Regions from separate parts of the Klebsiella sp. RIT-PI-d genome, predicted to be linked through region 3. Evidence: predicted binding sites of a transcription regulator. Region 3 holds the regulator's gene; each other region holds the start of a gene.

Region 1 (2,206 bases), on a different contig from region 3:
CGAAATTAATGAATAAAAACAGGCTTCAGGGAGGAAAATTTCAGGGTGCTTTCCTATACTCGTTGTGAATACAACAAAGAGGGAATGCGCGATGAAAATTTTACTATGGGCTGTTTTGATTATTTTTTTGATTGGGTTGTTGGTAGTAACCGGGGTGTTTAAGATGATTTTCTGATGATTATCGCCCTCCCTCGCGAGGGCGATAGTTTTTCAGGATCCGCCGTCAATCACCCGTGCAATGGATGCTGAATCCTGAAAAGTACGGATGGCGGTGAACAGCTCCAGCGCCTCGTCATATTCTTTACGTAAATACCCCAACCACTGTTTAATGCGTGCCACATGGTACAAACCGGTATCGTCCTGCTTTTCAAGACGCGAATATTTGCGTAATAACTCTACTACGTCAGGCCACGGCATACGCGGCTCATTGTACTTAATCACCCGACTCAGATTTGGAATGTTCAGTGCACCACGCCCTATCATGACGGCATCGCAGCCGGTAGTTTGCATACAGGCCTGCGCACTTTGCCAGTCCCAGATTTCGCCATTAGCAATCACCGGAATAGTCAGTCGTCGACGAATTTCGCCAATCGCCTGCCAGTTTATGCGCTCTGCTTTATATCCGTCTTCTTTTGTCCGCCCGTGCACCGCAAGCTCGGTCGCGCCGGCCTGCTGAACGGCATCGGCAATTTCAAACTGGCGCGCGCCGCTGTCCCAGCCAAGCCTTACTTTTACCGTCACCGGTAAATGGGCAGGCACGGCTTCACGCATTGCTTTAGCGCCCTGATAAATAAGCTCCGGATCTTTTAATAATGTGGCCCCGCCACCGCTGCCGTTGACCGCCTTTGACGGACAGCCGCAGTTCAGATCAACGCCGTACGACCCCAGCTCAACGGCGCGGGCCGCATTTTCTGCCAGCCATTGAGGATACTGCCCCAGTAGCTGAATACGCACTAAGGTGCCTGAAGCCGTGCGGCTCTGATGATGTAACTCGGGGCAAAGTTTATAGAACGATTTCACCGGCAATAGCTGATCGACAACCCGCAAAAATTCGGTGATGCATAAGTCGTAATCATTAACCTCAGTCAGCAGCCCTCGCACCAGCGAATCGAGCACACCTTCCATCGGTGCGAGCAGTACACGCATATCTTTACCCGTCAAAAAAGAGGCGCTATGTTAGCCTCTCCGCGCCATAGTTAAAAGCGCCAGCCGCGTTCACGCTGCAATAAGTGCATTTGCCTAATGTTCCCTCTCTCTATCTCAGGTATGCTTCGAATTCATGGTGTGATCGGTAGCACACTTTTGAGTTTAATTGTATGATGAATGCGTTTTCGTAAGGATTGAGACCATGAGCAAAACACTGAATATCATCTGGCAATACCTGCGCGCATTTGTCCTGATTTACGCCTGTTTATATGCCGGGATCTACCTCGCCTCGCTGCTGCCAATCACCATTCCCGGCAGCATTATCGGTATGTTGATCCTGTTTGTTTTACTGGCCCTGCAAATTCTACCCGCCAAATGGGTCAATCCGGGCTGCTATGTGCTTATTCGCTATATGGCACTGCTGTTCGTGCCTATCGGCGTTGGCGTAATGCAATATGTTGACGTGCTGCGCGCCCAGTTTGGCCCGGTTTTCGTCTCGTGTGCAATCAGTACCCTGGTGGTGTTTCTGGTAGTGAGCTGGAGTTCACATCTGATCCATGGCGAACGTAAAGTCGTCGGCCAGGAGGAGGCTAAAAAATGATGACCTATATCTGGTGGTCGCTACCGTTGACGCTGGCGGTCTTTTTTGCGGCCCGTAAACTCGCTGCCCGCTTCAAAATGCCGCTGCTCAACCCCTTACTGGTCGCCATGGTAGTCATTATTCCATTTCTGCTGTTAACCGGTATTCCCTACGATCACTATTTCAGCGGCAGCAAAATCCTGAACGATTTGTTGCAGCCGGCGGTGGTAGCGCTGGCATATCCGCTGTATGAACAACTGCATCAAATCCGCGCTCGCTGGAAATCCATTATTACGATCTGTTTTGTGGGTAGCGTAGTGGCGATGGTCACCGGCACCAGCGTCGCACTATTAATGGGCGCGACACCGGAAATAGCCGCATCGGTGCTGCCAAAATCGGTAACCACGCCGATTGCAATGGCGGTTGGCGGCAGTATCGGCGGCATCCCTGCGATTAGCGCCGTGTGCGTTATTTTCGTCG
Region 2 (2,206 bases), on a different contig from region 3:
AGCGAGCAAATCCCGATAATCCTCGGCTCGGCAACTCCGGCGCTGGAGACGCTGCATAACGTGCGGCAAAAAAAATATCGCCAGCTTCAGCTTACACGCCGCGCCGGTAATGCGCGTCCTGCGACTCAACATGTGCTCGACTTAAAGGGGCAGCAACTTCAGGCCGGGCTTTCTCCGGCGCTCATCGCCCGGATGCGTCAGCATCTTCAGGCCGATAATCAGGTGATCCTGTTTCTTAACCGTCGCGGATTTGCGCCCGCATTGCTGTGCCACGACTGCGGCTGGATTGCCGAGTGCCCGCGTTGCGATCACTATTACACTCTGCATCAGGCGCAGCACCATCTGCGCTGCCACCACTGCGATAGCCAGCGCCCTATTCCGCGCCAGTGCCCTTCCTGCGGCTCCACACATCTCGTGCCAGTCGGAATGGGCACTGAGCAGCTCGAGCAGGCATTAACACCGCTGTTCGCGGGTGTTCCTATCTCACGCATCGATCGCGATACCACCAGCCGTAAAGGCGCGCTGGAGCACTATCTTGCGGAGGTTCATCGCGGCGGTGCCCGGATACTGATTGGTACGCAAATGCTGGCAAAAGGGCACCATTTCCCCGACGTGACGCTGGTTTCGCTGTTGGATGTGGATGGCGCACTTTTCTCGGCGGATTTTCGTTCTGCAGAACGTTTTGCTCAGCTTTATACCCAGGTATCAGGTCGCGCCGGTCGCGCGGGCAAACAGGGAGAAGTTATCCTGCAAACCCATCATCCTGAGCATCCTTTATTACAAACGTTGCTGCACCAGGGCTATGACGCATTTGCGCAGCAGGCGCTGGCGGAGCGTCAGGCGATGCAGCTTCCGCCGTGGACCAGCCACGTGCTGATCCGTGCGGAGGACCACAATAATCAGCAGGCTCCTGTTTTCCTGCAGCAGCTACGTAATTTATTGCAGGCCAGCCCTCTGGCCGACGATAAGCTGTGGATCCTCGGCCCGGTACCGGCACTTGCGCCCAAACGCGGCGGGCGTTATCGCTGGCAAATTTTGCTCCAGCATCCTTCACGCGTTCGCCTGCAACATGTGGTAAGCGGGACGCTGGCGTTAATCAATACGCTGCCCGAATCTCGCCGGGTAAAATGGGTTCTTGATGTTGATCCCATTGAGGGCTAAGCCAAACGATGCGAGGAGGATCGAGAAATTTAATGTTCGTCACACTTTCTATGAAATTTCTGTAACTCTTCAGATAACTATCTGTTAAAAGTGTGGATGATGTCAGAGAAAGAGGATGTCTCTGTGCCTGCGCGGCGTATGCGAGGAGAAAAGAGGTGAAGACCAGTAAAACAGTTGCTTCGGCAACGATGAAGGATGTAGCGCTGAAAGCAAACGTCTCAACGGCAACCGTGTCGCGGGCGTTGATGAACCCGGAGAAAGTATCTCAGTCTACCCGCAATCGGGTTGAGCAAGCCGCGATTGATGTGGGCTATTATCCTCAGGCGCTCGGGCGAAACACCCGCCGTAATGAATCACGTACTCTTTTGGTGATTGTGCCGGATATTTGCGATCCCTTTTTCAGCGAGATTATTCGCGGTATTGAAGTGACGGCTGCCGGAGAGGGTTATCTGGTACTGATTGGCGACTGCGCGCATCAGAATCAGCAGGAAAAAACCTTTATCGATTTAATTATTACCAAGCAGATTGACGGTATGTTACTGCTCGGTTCAAAGCTACCGTTTGATGCCAGTATCGAAGAGCAACGAAATCTGCCGCCAATGGTCATGGCTAACGAATTCGCGCCGGAGCTGGAACTGCCCACGGTGCATATCGACAACCTGACCGCCGCCTTTGACGCCGTAAACTATCTGCATAACCTGGGGCATCAGCGTATCGGGTGTATTGCCGGGCCGGAAGAAATGCCGCTGTGTCATTATCGGTTACAGGGCTACGTTCAGGCCCTGCGCCGTAGCGGCATTACCGTCGATCCGCATTATATTGCGCGAGGTAATTTCACCTATGAAGCGGGTGCTCAGGCGCTGGAGCAACTTTTGGCGCTACCGAAGCCACCGACGGCTGTTTTCTGCCATAGTGATATAATGGCTCTGGGTGCCCTGTCCTGGGCAAAGCGTCAGGGGTTACGTATTCCGCAGGATTTGTCGATCATCGGCTTCGATAACATTTCGCTATCTGAGTTCTGCGATCCTCCGCTGACCACCGTTTC
Region 3 (2,206 bases):
CCCGCAACGGCTGTTCGCGCCATAGCCAGAACCAGAACCAGTTAAAGAGTCCATACCAGAGCGTGCCCATGGCATACAGCAGCATTGGCTGCCAGACAGGCACAGAACCGGCAAGGCTCAGGGTAAAGATGGCTGCAATTAAGGATGCCGGAAGCAGGCGGGCATGAAGCGGGCCGATTTCCGCTGTCACGCCGAGTACCATTGCCAGCGCGGTCAGCACCAGCGGCAGCGGCGCACCCTGCGCCAGCAGAAGCTGAACCGCCAGACTACTGCCCGCGAACATCGCGCCGCCGATCGTCAGCCGCTTAAAAAAGCGCTTATGCGGCGTATCAAGACCGGCAATATTACAGCAGGCGGGAACGAGGGAAAAAAGCAGGCCGTACTGAAGCTGGCCGAGCAACAGGCCGATAGCCACGGGCAAACAGAGCACCAGCGTTTGCCGAAGTGCGTAGTTTATTTCCGGGTGATAAATCAGCCTGCGCCACATAGCGATAACAGCATCGGCGCATTACTGGGAATGCGCCGCGTGTCGACTCTAGCGGGTGCCGTAAACGACGATAGTTTTACCGTGCGCGGAGATCAGGCTCTGATCTTCCAGCATTTTCAGGATACGTCCCACCGTTTCGCGAGAGCAGCCTACGATCTGGCCGATCTCCTGACGGGTGATTTTGATTTGCATACCGTCCGGGTGCGTCATGGCATCTGGCTGTTTAGCCAGGTTAAGCAGCGTCTGCGCAATACGGCCGGTCACGTCGAGGAAGGCGAGGTTGCCCACTTTTTCGGATGTCACCTGTAAACGACGCGCCATTTGTGAAGAAAGGCGCATCAGGATGTCCGGATTTACCTGGATCAGCTGACGGAATTTTTTGTAGGAGATTTCCGCAACTTCACAGGCGGTTTTTGCACGTACCCAGGCACTACGTTCCTGACCTTCTTCGAAAAGGCCCAGTTCACCGATAAAATCGCCCTGGTTGAGATAAGAAAGGATCATTTCTTTCCCTTCTTCATCCTTAATGAGCACTGCCACCGAGCCTTTGACGATGTAATACAGCGTCTCTGCTTTTTCACCCTGGTGAATTAGCGTGCTCTTTGATGGGTACTTATGAATGTGGCAATGAGACAAGAACCATTCGAGAGTCGGGTCTGTTTGTGGTTTGCCAAGCACCATGCGCGATTATCCTCTGTTATAAGCTATCTCCGGCGGCGAAAGGGTACTGCCTCCGGGTTGCAATCGTGTTTGTCCCTCAGCGAGGAAGTTGACTGTCGGTATGTTCCGCAGCCAAATCTAATTCCTTTGCATACATGCGTCAAAGTCAATGTATCACTGCGGTATCTGATCTGTTTTAACATAGCTTTTGCCGCCTGTCTCCTGGTGTCTCGCTTCAGCATGACGCAGGTCGTCTTCCGTTGCGAGAATTGTTATGTGCGCGTAATCTGTGGAGAAAATTTCAACGCTGGAGTGGATGTTATGCAAGCACGCGTCAAGTGGGTCGAGGGGTTAACGTTTTTAGGTGAGTCGGCTTCCGGGCATCAGGTGTTAATGGATGGTAACTCTGGTGATAAAGCGCCCAGCCCGATGGAAATGGTGCTGATGGCCGCAGGTGGATGTAGCGCGATCGATGTGGTGTCTATCCTGCAAAAAGGGCGTCAGGACGTCACAAATTGCGAGGTTAAACTGACCTCTGAGCGCCGGGAAGAAGCGCCGCGTCTGTTCACGCATATCAATTTGCATTTTATCGTCACGGGTAACGATCTGAAAGATGCGGCCGTCTCGCGCGCCGTCGATCTCTCTGCCGAGAAATATTGTTCTGTAGCGCTTATGCTGGGTAAAGCCGTCAATATCACCCATTCATACGAAGTGATTGCCGCATAATAATCTTGCCCGATAAGCCTTTGCTGTCGGGCACTTGCGCACCTTTTACTCAATTGTCTTACCTTCCATCAGACGCTGAACCAGCGGCAGCATGATCAGCTCCATTGCCAGGCCCATTTTCCCGCCCGGCACCACTAATGTATTAATGTGAGAAATAAACGAACCCTGAAGCATGGCCAGCAACCAGGGATAGTCGATCCCTTCCAGATTACGAAAGTGAATAACCACGAAACTTTCGTCCAGCGAGGGAATGCTTTTTGCCGCAAATGGGTTGGAGGTGTCGACGGTGGGTACGCGCTGGAAGTTAATATGGGTCCGGGAAAATTGGGGGGT
Region 4 (2,206 bases), on a different contig from region 3:
ATGAAAAACGATCCGGGTACGCAGATCCCGCTCGATAATAACGGTCAGCTGATCCTGAATAACAAAGCATAAAAAAGCGTTATCTGCTGTTTGCCCCTCATCGCTCAGGCTGAGGGGTTTTTTTATTGCTCAAAGCGTAAGCATTTTTGGCCACAGGCTAAACGTTGTGGCGATAATCTGCTGCAAATCATCAAAACTTGCCCCTTCACGGGCGCTAATTGACATGCCCTGCAGGAGACAGTTCAGGAACTGCGCCAGCGGTTGGATCGCTTTTTGTTGAGGGATCTCACCGCGCTGCTGGCGATCGCTAAGGAACTGACACAGTATTTGCTCCTGGCGTGCGTGACGAGTTTTGAGCGTCCGGGCGATCTCTTTTGACGAGGCCGCGAGCGTCGCAGAAGTATTGATCATAAAGCAGCCCGCAGGCGTATCTTTGCTGGTAAAGCAGGTGGCTACCGCGGTGAAATAGTCACGAAGCGCCTGCTCTACGGATTGTTCTTCATTGAATAGCGCGGCTTCATGGCGGGCAGCGAAGCGCGAGATATAGCGATCGAGCACGGCACGAAATAACCCTTCTTTATTAACGAACTCAGCATAAAGGGTTGGCGCTTTAGCGCCTGTCGCTTCTACCAGATCGGCAAGCGAAGTTGCTTCATACCCGTGCTCCCAGAAGAGTGTCATGGCCTTATCCAGCGCCGCTTCCCTGTCGAACACTTTCGGTCGGCCACGGCTTTTTTTTGTGCAACGTTGAACGTCAGTTGTCATGATGCCGTTTACCTGATTTACGTTAAATGAATAACCATTATAAAAATAAATATACTCCGGTGCTACCACTACGACCTGAAAAAAATTCATAAGCTTATCTATATGAAAGATAATAATTTTATATTTATTATAACGGTCATTATAAAAATGTGTTTGACTGTGATGCAGATCACAATTATCATTTACCTATCGATCGTTAAGTTAATGCGATTCACCCTTTATCTGCATAAGGTCATTATTATGAAAAACGTAAAAAACGTCATCGCCGCCGCCGTATTAAGTTCACTTTCTTTTGCAAGCTTTGCCGCCGTCCAGGTGCAGTCCACCCCGGTAGATCAGCATAAAGCAGGTGTTATTTCTGCCGATGCCGGAACAAATCTAAGTTCGCTTGAAGCGCAGTTGGCGCAAAAAGCCGATGAGATGGGCGCAAAATCCTACCGTATTACCTCCGTAAGCGGTCCAAATACCCTGCACGGAACGGCTGTAATTTATAAATAAAATAACCCTCTGCCTGATACTTACAGGAAGCCCCACGATGATTATCGTGGGGCTTTTTTTATTCCTGCAATATCAGAAAGAGCAGGCTCAGGCGACAGCGTTCTCTTCAAGCTGGCGCATAAACTGGCTAACCCATTCCATGCGCGTTTTACGCTCGCTCAAATCGCGCATAAATTTAAGCCGGGTGGGGCCATCAAGGCGGAAATGCTGGGGCTCTTTTTGCAGCAGGCCAATTAGCCAGGCCGGGTTGATATGATTATTTTCGGCAAATTCAATGGTGCCGCCTTTTTCATTACCTTCCAGTTTTTTGATCCCAAGCTTGTGGGCCTGCTGGCGTAATCGGGCGATGTCCAGCAGAGTTCGCGCCGCATCGGGTAACAGACCGAAACGGTCAATCAGTTCTACCTTGATTTCCTCCAGCGCATTTTCGTCTTTTGCGCTCGCAATACGCTTATAGAATGACAAGCGCGTATTCACGTCAGGAATGAAATCATCCGGCAGCAGTGACGGCATTCGCAACTCAACGTCGGTTTGCTGATTGGTAAGATCTTCAAGCGACGGCTCGCGTCCGGCTTTCAGCGCATCGACAGCGTTTTCCAGCAGATCCATATACAGCGAGAAGCCCACGGTTTCCATTTGTCCGCTCTGATCTTCTCCAAGCAGTTCACCTGCACCGCGGATCTCAAGATCGTGGGTGGCCAACGCGAAACCTGCCCCCAAATCCTCCAGCGAGGCGATGGCTTCCAGACGTTTTTGCGCATCGGTGGTCATCGCTTTCGGGTGCGGCGTCATTAGCCAGGCATAGGCCTGATGGTGCGAACGGCCAACACGGCCGCGTAACTGGTGAAGCTGCGCCAGACCAAAATGATCTGCCCGTTCGATAATTATCGTGTTGGCGGTAGGAATATCGATACCGGTCTCAATAATGGTGGTACAGACCAGG

What was found. Region 3 encodes CRP, which controls carbon source genes, mostly activating them, when cyclic AMP is high. Its sites were predicted from a motif close to ATGTGANNNNNNTCACAT; they were not measured.
Region 1: a site for CRP is predicted at 1,283-1,300, ahead of AC791_RS15100 (CidA/LrgA family protein). Genes of this name have one in related genera too.
Region 2: a site for CRP is predicted at 1,189-1,206, ahead of cytR (DNA-binding transcriptional regulator CytR). Genes of this name have one in related genera too.
Region 4: a site for CRP is predicted at 923-940, ahead of bhsA (multiple stress resistance protein BhsA). Genes of this name have one in related genera too.

Annotation. Positions count from the first base shown of each region.
Region 1 is NZ_LGIT01000009.1:1,866,274-1,868,479, forward strand. Features, by position in the region: gene yohP (small membrane protein YohP) at 92-175, shown strand; gene dusC (tRNA dihydrouridine(16) synthase DusC) at 211-1,146, opposite strand; gene AC791_RS15100 (CidA/LrgA family protein) at 1,349-1,747, shown strand; gene AC791_RS15105 (CidB/LrgB family autolysis modulator) at 1,744-2,206, shown strand, end outside.
Region 2 is NZ_LGIT01000007.1:30,284-32,489, forward strand. Features, by position in the region: gene priA (primosomal protein N') at 1-1,161, shown strand, start outside; gene cytR (DNA-binding transcriptional regulator CytR) at 1,317-2,206, shown strand, end outside.
Region 3 is NZ_LGIT01000004.1:25,950-28,155, reverse strand. Features, by position in the region: gene AC791_RS03450 (YccS/YhfK family putative transporter) at 1-487, opposite strand, end outside; gene crp (cAMP-activated global transcriptional regulator CRP) at 536-1,168, opposite strand; gene AC791_RS03440 (OsmC family protein) at 1,469-1,873, shown strand; gene AC791_RS03435 (phosphoribulokinase) at 1,919-2,206, opposite strand, start outside.
Region 4 is NZ_LGIT01000009.1:796,130-798,335, forward strand. Features, by position in the region: gene AC791_RS10260 (glycine zipper 2TM domain-containing protein) at 1-72, shown strand, start outside; gene AC791_RS10265 (TetR/AcrR family transcriptional regulator) at 130-765, opposite strand; gene bhsA (multiple stress resistance protein BhsA) at 1,006-1,263, shown strand; gene mfd (transcription-repair coupling factor) at 1,351-2,206, opposite strand, start outside.